Regions from separate parts of the Mesorhizobium shangrilense genome, predicted to be linked through region 1. Evidence: predicted binding sites of a transcription regulator. Region 1 holds the regulator's gene; the other holds the start of a gene.

What was found. The regulator HrcA, encoded in region 1, represses chaperone genes, less so after heat shock. The targets are predictions, from matches to a motif close to GTTAGCACTCNCNNNNNGNGAGTGCTAAC.
Region 2: a site for HrcA is predicted at 2,157-2,185, ahead of groES (co-chaperone GroES). Genes of this name have one in related genera too.

Annotation. Positions count from the first base shown of each region.
Region 1 is NZ_JBEWSZ010000001.1:4,588,545-4,592,960, forward strand. Features, by position in the region: gene rdgB (RdgB/HAM1 family non-canonical purine NTP pyrophosphatase) at 1-466, opposite strand, end outside; gene ABVQ20_RS22160 (VOC family protein) at 466-876, opposite strand; gene rph (ribonuclease PH) at 1,077-1,793, opposite strand; gene hrcA (heat-inducible transcriptional repressor HrcA) at 1,972-3,057, shown strand; gene ABVQ20_RS22175 (hypothetical protein) at 3,233-3,430, shown strand; gene ABVQ20_RS22180 (PQQ-dependent sugar dehydrogenase) at 3,515-4,416, shown strand, end outside.
Region 2 is NZ_JBEWSZ010000001.1:2,148,559-2,152,974, reverse strand. Features, by position in the region: gene groL (chaperonin GroEL) at 81-1,736, opposite strand; gene groES (co-chaperone GroES) at 1,799-2,095, opposite strand; gene ABVQ20_RS10870 (antibiotic biosynthesis monooxygenase family protein) at 2,533-2,847, shown strand; gene ABVQ20_RS10865 (AraC family transcriptional regulator) at 2,904-3,737, opposite strand; cobalamin riboswitch at 4,026-4,231, shown strand; gene ABVQ20_RS10860 (DUF1636 family protein) at 4,325-4,416, shown strand, end outside.

The DNA.
Region 1 (4,416 bases):
GCCACACCAGCGTGCCCTCGACCTCGCCGCGATAGTATTCGGCATCGCCGTCGGGAAAGGCGAGGCAGATGACGGCGACGAAGCGGCCCTTGCGCTGCTCCGGCGAGGCCGCGCCGACTTCATGCAGCGCCACCTCTGTGCGCTGCATGGCCATGCCGAAATCGCGTGAACCGTCGGCTTTTTCAGCCCAGTTGGCGGTGTAGACGCCCGGCGCGCCGTCGAGCGCATCGACACAAAGGCCGGAATCATCCGACAGCGCCGGCAGGCCCGTGGCCTTGGCCGCGGCCAAGGCCTTGATGTAGGCGTTCTCCTCGAAAGTGGTGCCGGTCTCGTCCGGTTCCGGCAGGCCATAATCCCTGGCCGATTTCGCCTCGAAGCCGAACGGCCCCATCAGGTCGGCGAATTCGCGCAGCTTGCCGGCATTGTGGCTGGCGACAACGATCTTTTTCCCGTCAAGCGTATGCATCAAAGGCCCCAGATTCGTGGCTCGGCAAATTCGATGGAATTGCCCGAGGGATCGCGGATATAGATCGAACGACCGCCCTGCGGCCATTCGAATTCGCTTTCGATGGCAATCTTCTTCGCCTCTAGATGCGCCTTCCAGCCCGCGATTTCCACAGCGCTGGCGGCAAAGCAGAGATGACCTTCGCCGACAGTGCCATGCGGCGGCACTTTCAGTCTCGCGTCGGGCGCGGGCGGCACTTTCGTCGCTTCGGCGTTGAAGATGAGCAGGACACCGGCACCGCAGCGGAAAAAGAGGTGCCGGCCGTCGACCTTGCCGAGGAGGCGGAGGCCGAGGATATCGGTGTAGAAATTTTCGGCCGCCGCCAGATCGGTGACGTAGAGGGCGGATTCCAAGATTGTGGAAGGAGTCACGAGACACCCCCCTCTGCCCTGCCGGGCATCTCCCCCGCATGGGGGGAGATTGGCAGCTTCAGCGTCACAGCCCACTCTGCAGCGCTAGGGTTTAGCGAAAGCTTCGGCGACAGCCGATCTTCCCCCTTGCGGGGGAGGTGGCCGGCAGGCCAGAGGGGGGTGGGAAGGATCGCCAACCTTTATCGCCTTACAATCGGAACCTAAGCCACCGCCATCTGCTGCAGGCTGACCAGGCGCTGGATGCCCTTCTTGGCCAGGCCCATCAAGGACGCGAACTGCTCTTCGGAGAAGGGTTCGCCCTCGGCCGTGCCCTGGATCTCGACGATGCCGCCCTTGCCGGTCATGACGAAATTGGCGTCGGTGCCAGCCGAGGAATCCTCCACATAGTCGAGATCGATGACCGGCTGGCCATCATGGATGCCGCAGGAAATCGCCGCGACATGATCCTTCAGCACCTTGGAAACGCTGGCCATCTGCCGGGCTTCCATCCAGCGCAGGCAATCATACAGCGCCACCCAGCCGCCGGTGATCGATGCCGTGCGGGTGCCGCCATCGGCCTGGATCACGTCGCAGTCGACGGTGATCTGCTGTTCGCCCAGCGCCTGCAGATCGACAACCGCACGCAGCGAACGGCCGATCAGCCGCTGGATCTCCAGCGTGCGGCCGCCCTGCTTGCCGGCGGAGGCCTCGCGGCGCATGCGCTCGCCCGTCGAGCGCGGCAGCATGCCGTATTCGGCCGTCACCCAGCCCTTGCCCGAATTGCGCATCCAGCCCGGCACCTTTTCCTCCAGGCTCGCCGTGCACAGAACATGCGTATCGCCAAACTTCACCAGGCATGAGCCTTCGGCGTGCTTGGAGACGCCGCGCTCGAAGGAGATGGCGCGCATTTCGTCGAATTGGCGTTTGGAAGGGCGCATTCAGGCTTCTTTCTTGTCATTTTTCGGAATCGTGGCCGGCTTGTAGCCGCACGAGGCGCATGGCGCAAAGGAAAATGGCCGAGCGATCCGACACAGACACCGGGCGATCTGACACAGACACCGGGTTGCGCGGGCATGGCCGAAGTCTATATCCTTGGTAAGGAGGTTTTTGGCACGCATGACCAAAGCAGTCGCCGATCCCATTGTGCAATCGCCCGCTCTTCAATCGCTGGACTTGCGTTCGCGCGACATCTTCCGGCGCATCGTCGATTCCTACCTGAAGGATGGCGAGCCCGTGGGCTCGCGCAGCCTGTCGCGCATCCTGCCGTCCTCGCTATCGCCAGCCACCATCCGCAACGTGATGAGCGACCTCGAACATCTCGGCCTCATCTACGCGCCGCACATCTCGGCCGGCCGGCTGCCGACCCAGGCTGGCCTGCGCTTCTTCGTCGACGCCTTCATGGAACTCGGCGATCTCTCGGACGAGGAGCGCCGCGCCATCGAGGCGCAGGTGCGCGCGTCCGGTTCAGGCGCCACGCTGGAACACATGCTGACCGAAGCCAGCCAGATGCTGTCGGGCATGTCGCGCGGCGCCGGTCTCGTGCTTGCTGCCAAGAACGAGGTGGCGCTGAAGCATATCGAGTTCATCCAGCTCGAACCGACCAAGGCCTTGGCGGTGCTGGTGTCGCAGAACGGCGATGTCGAAAACCGGGTTGTCGACCTGCCCGCCGGCATCACCATTTCGCAACTGCACGAGGCCTCGAATTTCCTCAACGCCCATATTCGCGGCCGCACGCTGGCCGAGGCGCGGGTCGAGATCGCCCGCATCAAGGAAGAGACCAGGGCGGCCCTCGACACACTGTCGCAGGATCTGGTCGAGAAGGGACTGGCGGTATGGGCCGGCGCCGATAGCGGCCTGCCGGCGCGTCTCATCGTACGCGGCCGCGCCAATCTTCTGGAGAACGTCACGGCCCAGGCCGACATCGAATTGTTGCGGCATCTGTTCGAGGACATGGAGACGCAGGACGGGCTGATCCAGTTGCTCGATCTGGCCGAGGAGGGATCGGGCGTGCGTATCTTCATCGGCTCGGAAAACAAGCTGTTTTCGCTGTCGGGCTCGTCGCTGGTCGTCGCGCCCTATCGCGACAAGGATGCCCGTGTCGTCGGCGCGCTGGGCGTCATCGGCCCGACGCGGCTGAACTACGCGCGCATCGTGCCGATGGTCGACTATACGGCGCAACTTATTTCCCGCATGCTGCGCTAAGGTGTATTGGTATTCAGGTGATGCCGGCCCGCAAACGGCTGATACCTGCGCTTCCGGTGCTCGCGTACGAGAAGTACGCTCCGCTCCGGTTTTCGGAAGCCACCATTTTCGGCGCGGCCTGACCTGTATCTCAATACACCTTATCCCTAGCGGAAGGCTGACAAGGAGAAAAACAATGGCGCTCGAAGAGATCAAGGCCCAGATCAGCCTGCTGCTCGAGGAGATGGTCAACCAGCCCGAGGACCAGCACGAAGTGCAGGAGCAGTTGCGCGAAAAGCTGAGAGCAATGCGCGCCATGGGCCTGCCGTTGCCGGCCGATCTGGTGGAACTGGAAAAGCGCCTCGACGACGATTTCTACGCGGCCGGGAATTGAGCCACATTCAACTCCTCGTGTGAGTTGGAACGACCGCCGGTGCCGCCCGTTTCCTGTCTTCGCGACCGATCCTTGGAGGACAGGATGATCCGGTTTGCAGGCCCGACAGCAATTTCCGCCTTGTTTCTCGCCACGGCGGCATTCGCCCAACAGGCGGATCAGCCTGTGCTGAAGGGGCAAGCCGCCTTTGGCGACTGGCGTGCCGACAGGCCGGGCGTGCGCCGCTTCATCAAGCCGGAAGATTTGCCGAAGGCCTATGCCACGAAATCGGCGTCGAACGGCGCCGGACTCGTGGACAGGCCGAAAGGCGCCATGCCGCAACTGCCGCCTGGTTTCTCGGCGCAGCTGATCGCGTCGGGCATCGACAACCCACGCGTCGTTCGCGTCGCACCGAATGGCGACCTGTTCGTCGCTGACAGCGAGGCCAACCAGATCCGCGTCTACCGTCTCGCCGAGGGCGGTGCGACGCCTGTCGACACAATCTTCGCCGACGGCCTGACCCAACCCTACGGCATCGCCTTTTACCCGGCGGACAACCCGCAATGGGTCTATGTCGCCAACAGCGACAGCATCGTTCGCTTTCCTTATCATGCTGGAGACATGAAGGCCTCCGGCGCGCCGGAAGTCCTCGTCGACGCCATCCCTTCGAACCATCACTGGACGCGCGATATTGCCTTCTCGCCCGACGGCAAGACGCTCTATCTGTCGGTCGGTTCGGGATCGAACGTCGCCGAAGGCATGGCGAAGAAACCGGAGGGCGGGCTCGACGCATGGATCAAGTCGAAGCCTCTCGGCGCCACCTGGGGTTCGGAATACGGCCGGGCCGATGTGATGGCTTTCGACCCTGACGGCAAGAATGGACGGATCGTCGCGACGGGCCTGCGCAACTGTTCGGGCATGACCGTGCAGCCGGCCACTGGCACGCTCTGGTGCGTCGTCAACGAGCGCGACGCGCTGGGCGACAATGTGCCGTTCGAATATGCAAC
Region 2 (4,416 bases), 2.4 Mb from region 1:
AACTGGGATCTTGACTATCGACATAACAAAAAGGGCGGCATCTCTGCCGCCCTTCTCTCAAGCTTAGCCAGTTGGCTGGATTAGAAGTCCATTCCACCCATGCCGCCCATGCCGCCGCCGCCCATGCCGCCAGGCATGCCGCCACCAGCCGAGTCCTTCTTGGGAGCTTCGGCGATCATGGCTTCGGTGGTGACGAGCAGGCCGGCGACCGAAGCCGCGTCCTGAAGAGCCGTGCGCACGACCTTGACCGGGTCGACGATGCCCATGGCGATCATGTCGCCATATTCGCCCGACTGGGCGTTGTAGCCGAAGGTCGCGCCCTTGTTCTCAAGGATCTTGCCAGCAACGATCGAAGCTTCCGCACCGGCGTTTGCAGCGATCTGGCGGGCCGGAGCCTGCAGTGCACGACGAACGATGTTGATGCCAGCGGCCTGGTCGGCATTGGCGCCGGTGGCCTTGATGTTGGCCGAAGCGCGCAGCAGGGCAACGCCACCGCCGGCAACGATGCCTTCTTCCACGGCCGCGCGGGTCGCGTTGAGGGCGTCATCGACGCGGTCCTTCTTTTCCTTGACTTCGACTTCCGTCGCACCGCCGACGCGGATCACGGCAACGCCGCCAGCGAGCTTCGCCAGACGTTCCTGCAGCTTCTCCTTGTCGTAGTCCGAAGTGGTCTCTTCGATCTGCTGCTTGATCTGGGCGACGCGGCCCTGGATCTCGGCCTTCTTGCCGGCGCCGTCGACGATGGTGGTGTTCTCCTTGGAGATCGACACCTTCTTGGCGCGGCCGAGCATGTTGAGGCCGACGTTCTCGAGCTTGATGCCGAGGTCTTCCGAGATGACCTGGCCACCGGTCAGGATGGCGATGTCTTCCAGCATGGCCTTGCGGCGATCACCGAAGCCTGGCGCCTTGACGGCGGCGATCTTCAGGCCACCGCGCAGCTTGTTGACGACCAGCGTGGCCAGAGCCTCGCCTTCGACGTCTTCCGAGATGATGAGCAGCGGCTTCGAGGTCTGCACGACGGCTTCGAGGACCGGCAGCATGGCCTGCAGGTTGGAAAGCTTCTTCTCGTGGAGGAGGATGTAGACGTCCTCGAGCTCGGCAACCATCTTGTCGGCGTTGGTGACGAAGTAGGGCGAGAGATAGCCGCGGTCGAACTGCATGCCTTCGACGACTTCGAGTTCGGTCTCGGCGGTCTTGGCTTCCTCAACCGTGATGACGCCTTCGTTGCCGACCTTCTGCATCGCTTCCGCGATCATCTTGCCGACCGACTCGTCGCCATTGGCCGAGATCGTGCCGACCTGGGCAACTTCCTCGGAGGTCTTGATCTTCTTGGCAGCCTTGCCGAGCGCCGCGACGACTTCGGTGACGGCCAGATCGATGCCGCGCTTCAGGTCCATCGGGTTCATGCCGGCGGCAACCGCCTTGTGGCCTTCCTGGACGATCGACTGCGCCAGAACGGTCGCGGTCGTCGTGCCGTCGCCGGCGATGTCGTTGGTCTTCGAAGCAACTTCGCGGACCATCTGCGCGCCCATGTTCTCGAACTTGTCTTCAAGCTCGATTTCCTTGGCGACGGTGACGCCGTCCTTGGTGATGCGCGGGGCGCCGAACGACTTGTCGATGACAACGTTGCGGCCCTTGGGGCCGAGCGTGACCTTCACCGCGTCGGCGAGGATGTTGACACCGCGCAGCATGCGCTCGCGGGCGTCACGGGAGAATTTTACGTCTTTAGCAGCCATTTTCAGCTCCTGGCAGGGGCTTGGGATCAAGCCCGAAATTCAGTTGACGGTGAGGCCGATATTCAGCCGATGATGCCCATGATGTCGGATTCCTTCATGATCAGAAGGTCTTCGCCATTGAGCTTGACTTCGGTGCCCGACCACTTGCCGAACAGGATGCGGTCGCCAGCCTTGACGTCCAGCGGGACGAGCTTGCCAGCTTCGTCACGAGCGCCGGAGCCGACGGCGATGATTTCGCCTTCCTGCGGCTTTTCCTTTGCCGTATCCGGGATGATGATCCCGCCGGCGGTCTTGGATTCGGATTCGACCCGGCGAACGACCACGCGGTCATGAAGCGGGCGGAACTTCGACTTTGCCATGTTTTCTTCCTCGATGAGAACGGTGAGAACAGTTCCTCTATCCGGCGGCGCCGGACCTGTGGTTAGCACTCACCAATGGCGAGTGCTAACGTGGCGGTGAAATAGGCTCGCGGCTGGCCAGAGTCAAGGCGCGCCAACACTCTGCGAACAAAGAATGGTTTTCTCCAAATAGGCTCTGCTGAAATGTCGATCTTGCCGTGGCCTCGGCCATCCAGGGTAATTGTTGGCCACAATTCGACATGCTACGACAAGCCGTCGAAAAGGACCTTGGAACGGCAAAAGGTAAGCCCGCTCCCTTCCAACCAATGGAAGCTCCGTTCCCTCCCATGCGGGAACCCACGGCAAGCTGAGGGCGTGCTTTACGCCCAGCTTGGCGTGCGGAGTTTTCGCCTGTCGGCGTCCCTTCGTGTGCCAGGCGCTCACCGAAGGAGAAGTCCATGCCCATCATTCGCGCCAATACCGGCGTTATTACCCAGATCAATGTCTTCACCGTGCCCGAAGGCGGCCAGCAGGCGCTGATCGGCCTCTTGCGGGAAGCGGCCGCAAGCTGCCGCGCCGTGCCCGGCTGGATGTCGGCCAGCCTGCACCGCGGCCTCGATGGCAGTCGTGTCGTCAACTATGCCCAGGCGCGGGACGAGGCGGCTATGCGCCGCGTGTTCAAGCATCTGCAGGAAAATGGTTTTCTGGAGCGCAACAAGGCATTAGGGCAGGCTCATCCCGGACTCTATGAGGTCGCCATCACCGTGGAATGAATGGCGGCAATGTGATCGTGTTTCGGCAATTGTGGCCGAACACGATCTGCGGGGCTCTACCCCCTGACCGGTATCCATATCTCCAGTCCGCCATCGCCGCTACGAGGATTGAATTCCCTGCCATAGCGCTCGAATTCGGGCGCGTCGGCGATCTCATGGCCGGACACCGGCAGCCATTTGTTCCAGATCGTATTGACCGTTCGGCGAATGGTCGAGATGTGCTCGCGATGGGCGAAGACGGCATATTTCTGAGCCGGCACCCGGACTCGGCAAAGCTCCTTGGGCAGGTCGGAAAAGTCGGACACTTCGACGCCGGCGATGTAGTCGAAATTGCCGGCGTCATCGCCGTTGACGCAGACGCCGTAGGCGATGTCGCCGGTTTCGCCGGGAATGTTGCCGATGTAGGGGCCGAAGCGTTGCCATTGCATCGGAATGGCGGCGCTGGTCTCGCAGCTGTAGCGCTCGCCTAGACCGGCGATCAGAAAGGCGCGGCTGGTTTCGAAGCGCGGCGGTTCGAGAGTGACAAGGAACGACTGGTCCATCAGGATTGGCTCCACGAGATGGAGGTTCTTGAGGTTGCCCTGCGCGCGAACCAGTTCCGGCGTGGTGCCGAACTGGTCGCGGAAGGCGCGGGTGAACGCCTCATGCGAGTTGTAGCCGGCGTCGAGCGCGACCGAGAGGATGTCCGGCGCTCCGGCGGCAAGTTTGCGCGCCGCCTCTGTCAGCCGGCGCGCGCGCATGTAGCCCATTACCGAGCGGCCCGTGGCGGCCCCGAAAGCGCGCGTTACATGAAAGCGCGATACACCGCTCCTCTCAGCGATGTCGTCGAGCGTGACCGCTTCCGGCAGATGGCTTTCGACGAACCACAATGCTTTTTCGGTCGGGTTCATGCATCTCCTCGCAATTGACGCGGCCATTGTGACACCCGGCCTCACGGCCAGTTTGATCGAAATTGCGCATCGCGCAAAATCGAAACCATCTCGGCACGTGACCCAACAGCTCGGAGTGGCACGAGCGTTGATGCCGCGGGTCGAATTCAGCGAGCGCCCGACGGACCAAAGGGTTGACGTGCAGGCAATATTGTCTTAGTAATAATATTACATAACATTAATTTGAAGAACCAGCGATCCGGAAGGTGCGGTTCATCAAAAAATCATTGCGATGGGCTCGGGGGAAAACTACGGTGGGGCGGTGATGGTCCCCGCGCCGAAAGGCGAGGGGTGAAAAGGGAACGCGGTGAGATCCGTCTGGATCGAGGCCGTGGCTGCCCCCGCAACTGTAAGCGGCGAGCAAAATCCGAAATGCCACTGGCCGGCAAGGCTGGGAAGGCAGGATGGCGCAACGACCCGCGAGCCAGGAGACCTGCCATCAGCATGAGTTGACCGGACGGGGTGTACCGGGAGGAGACGTGGCCGTCGGTCTTGTCGACCGATTGCCAGGACTTCCTTCCGTCGCCAGTTGAGAAAGTGACGGAAAGTTGGACGCCTCCCAGGCCATCCACCGCATTATCGTATGCACGCTTTGCCGCGATCCCGCGACCGGGACCAGGACGGGCGAGGATTTGTGCGC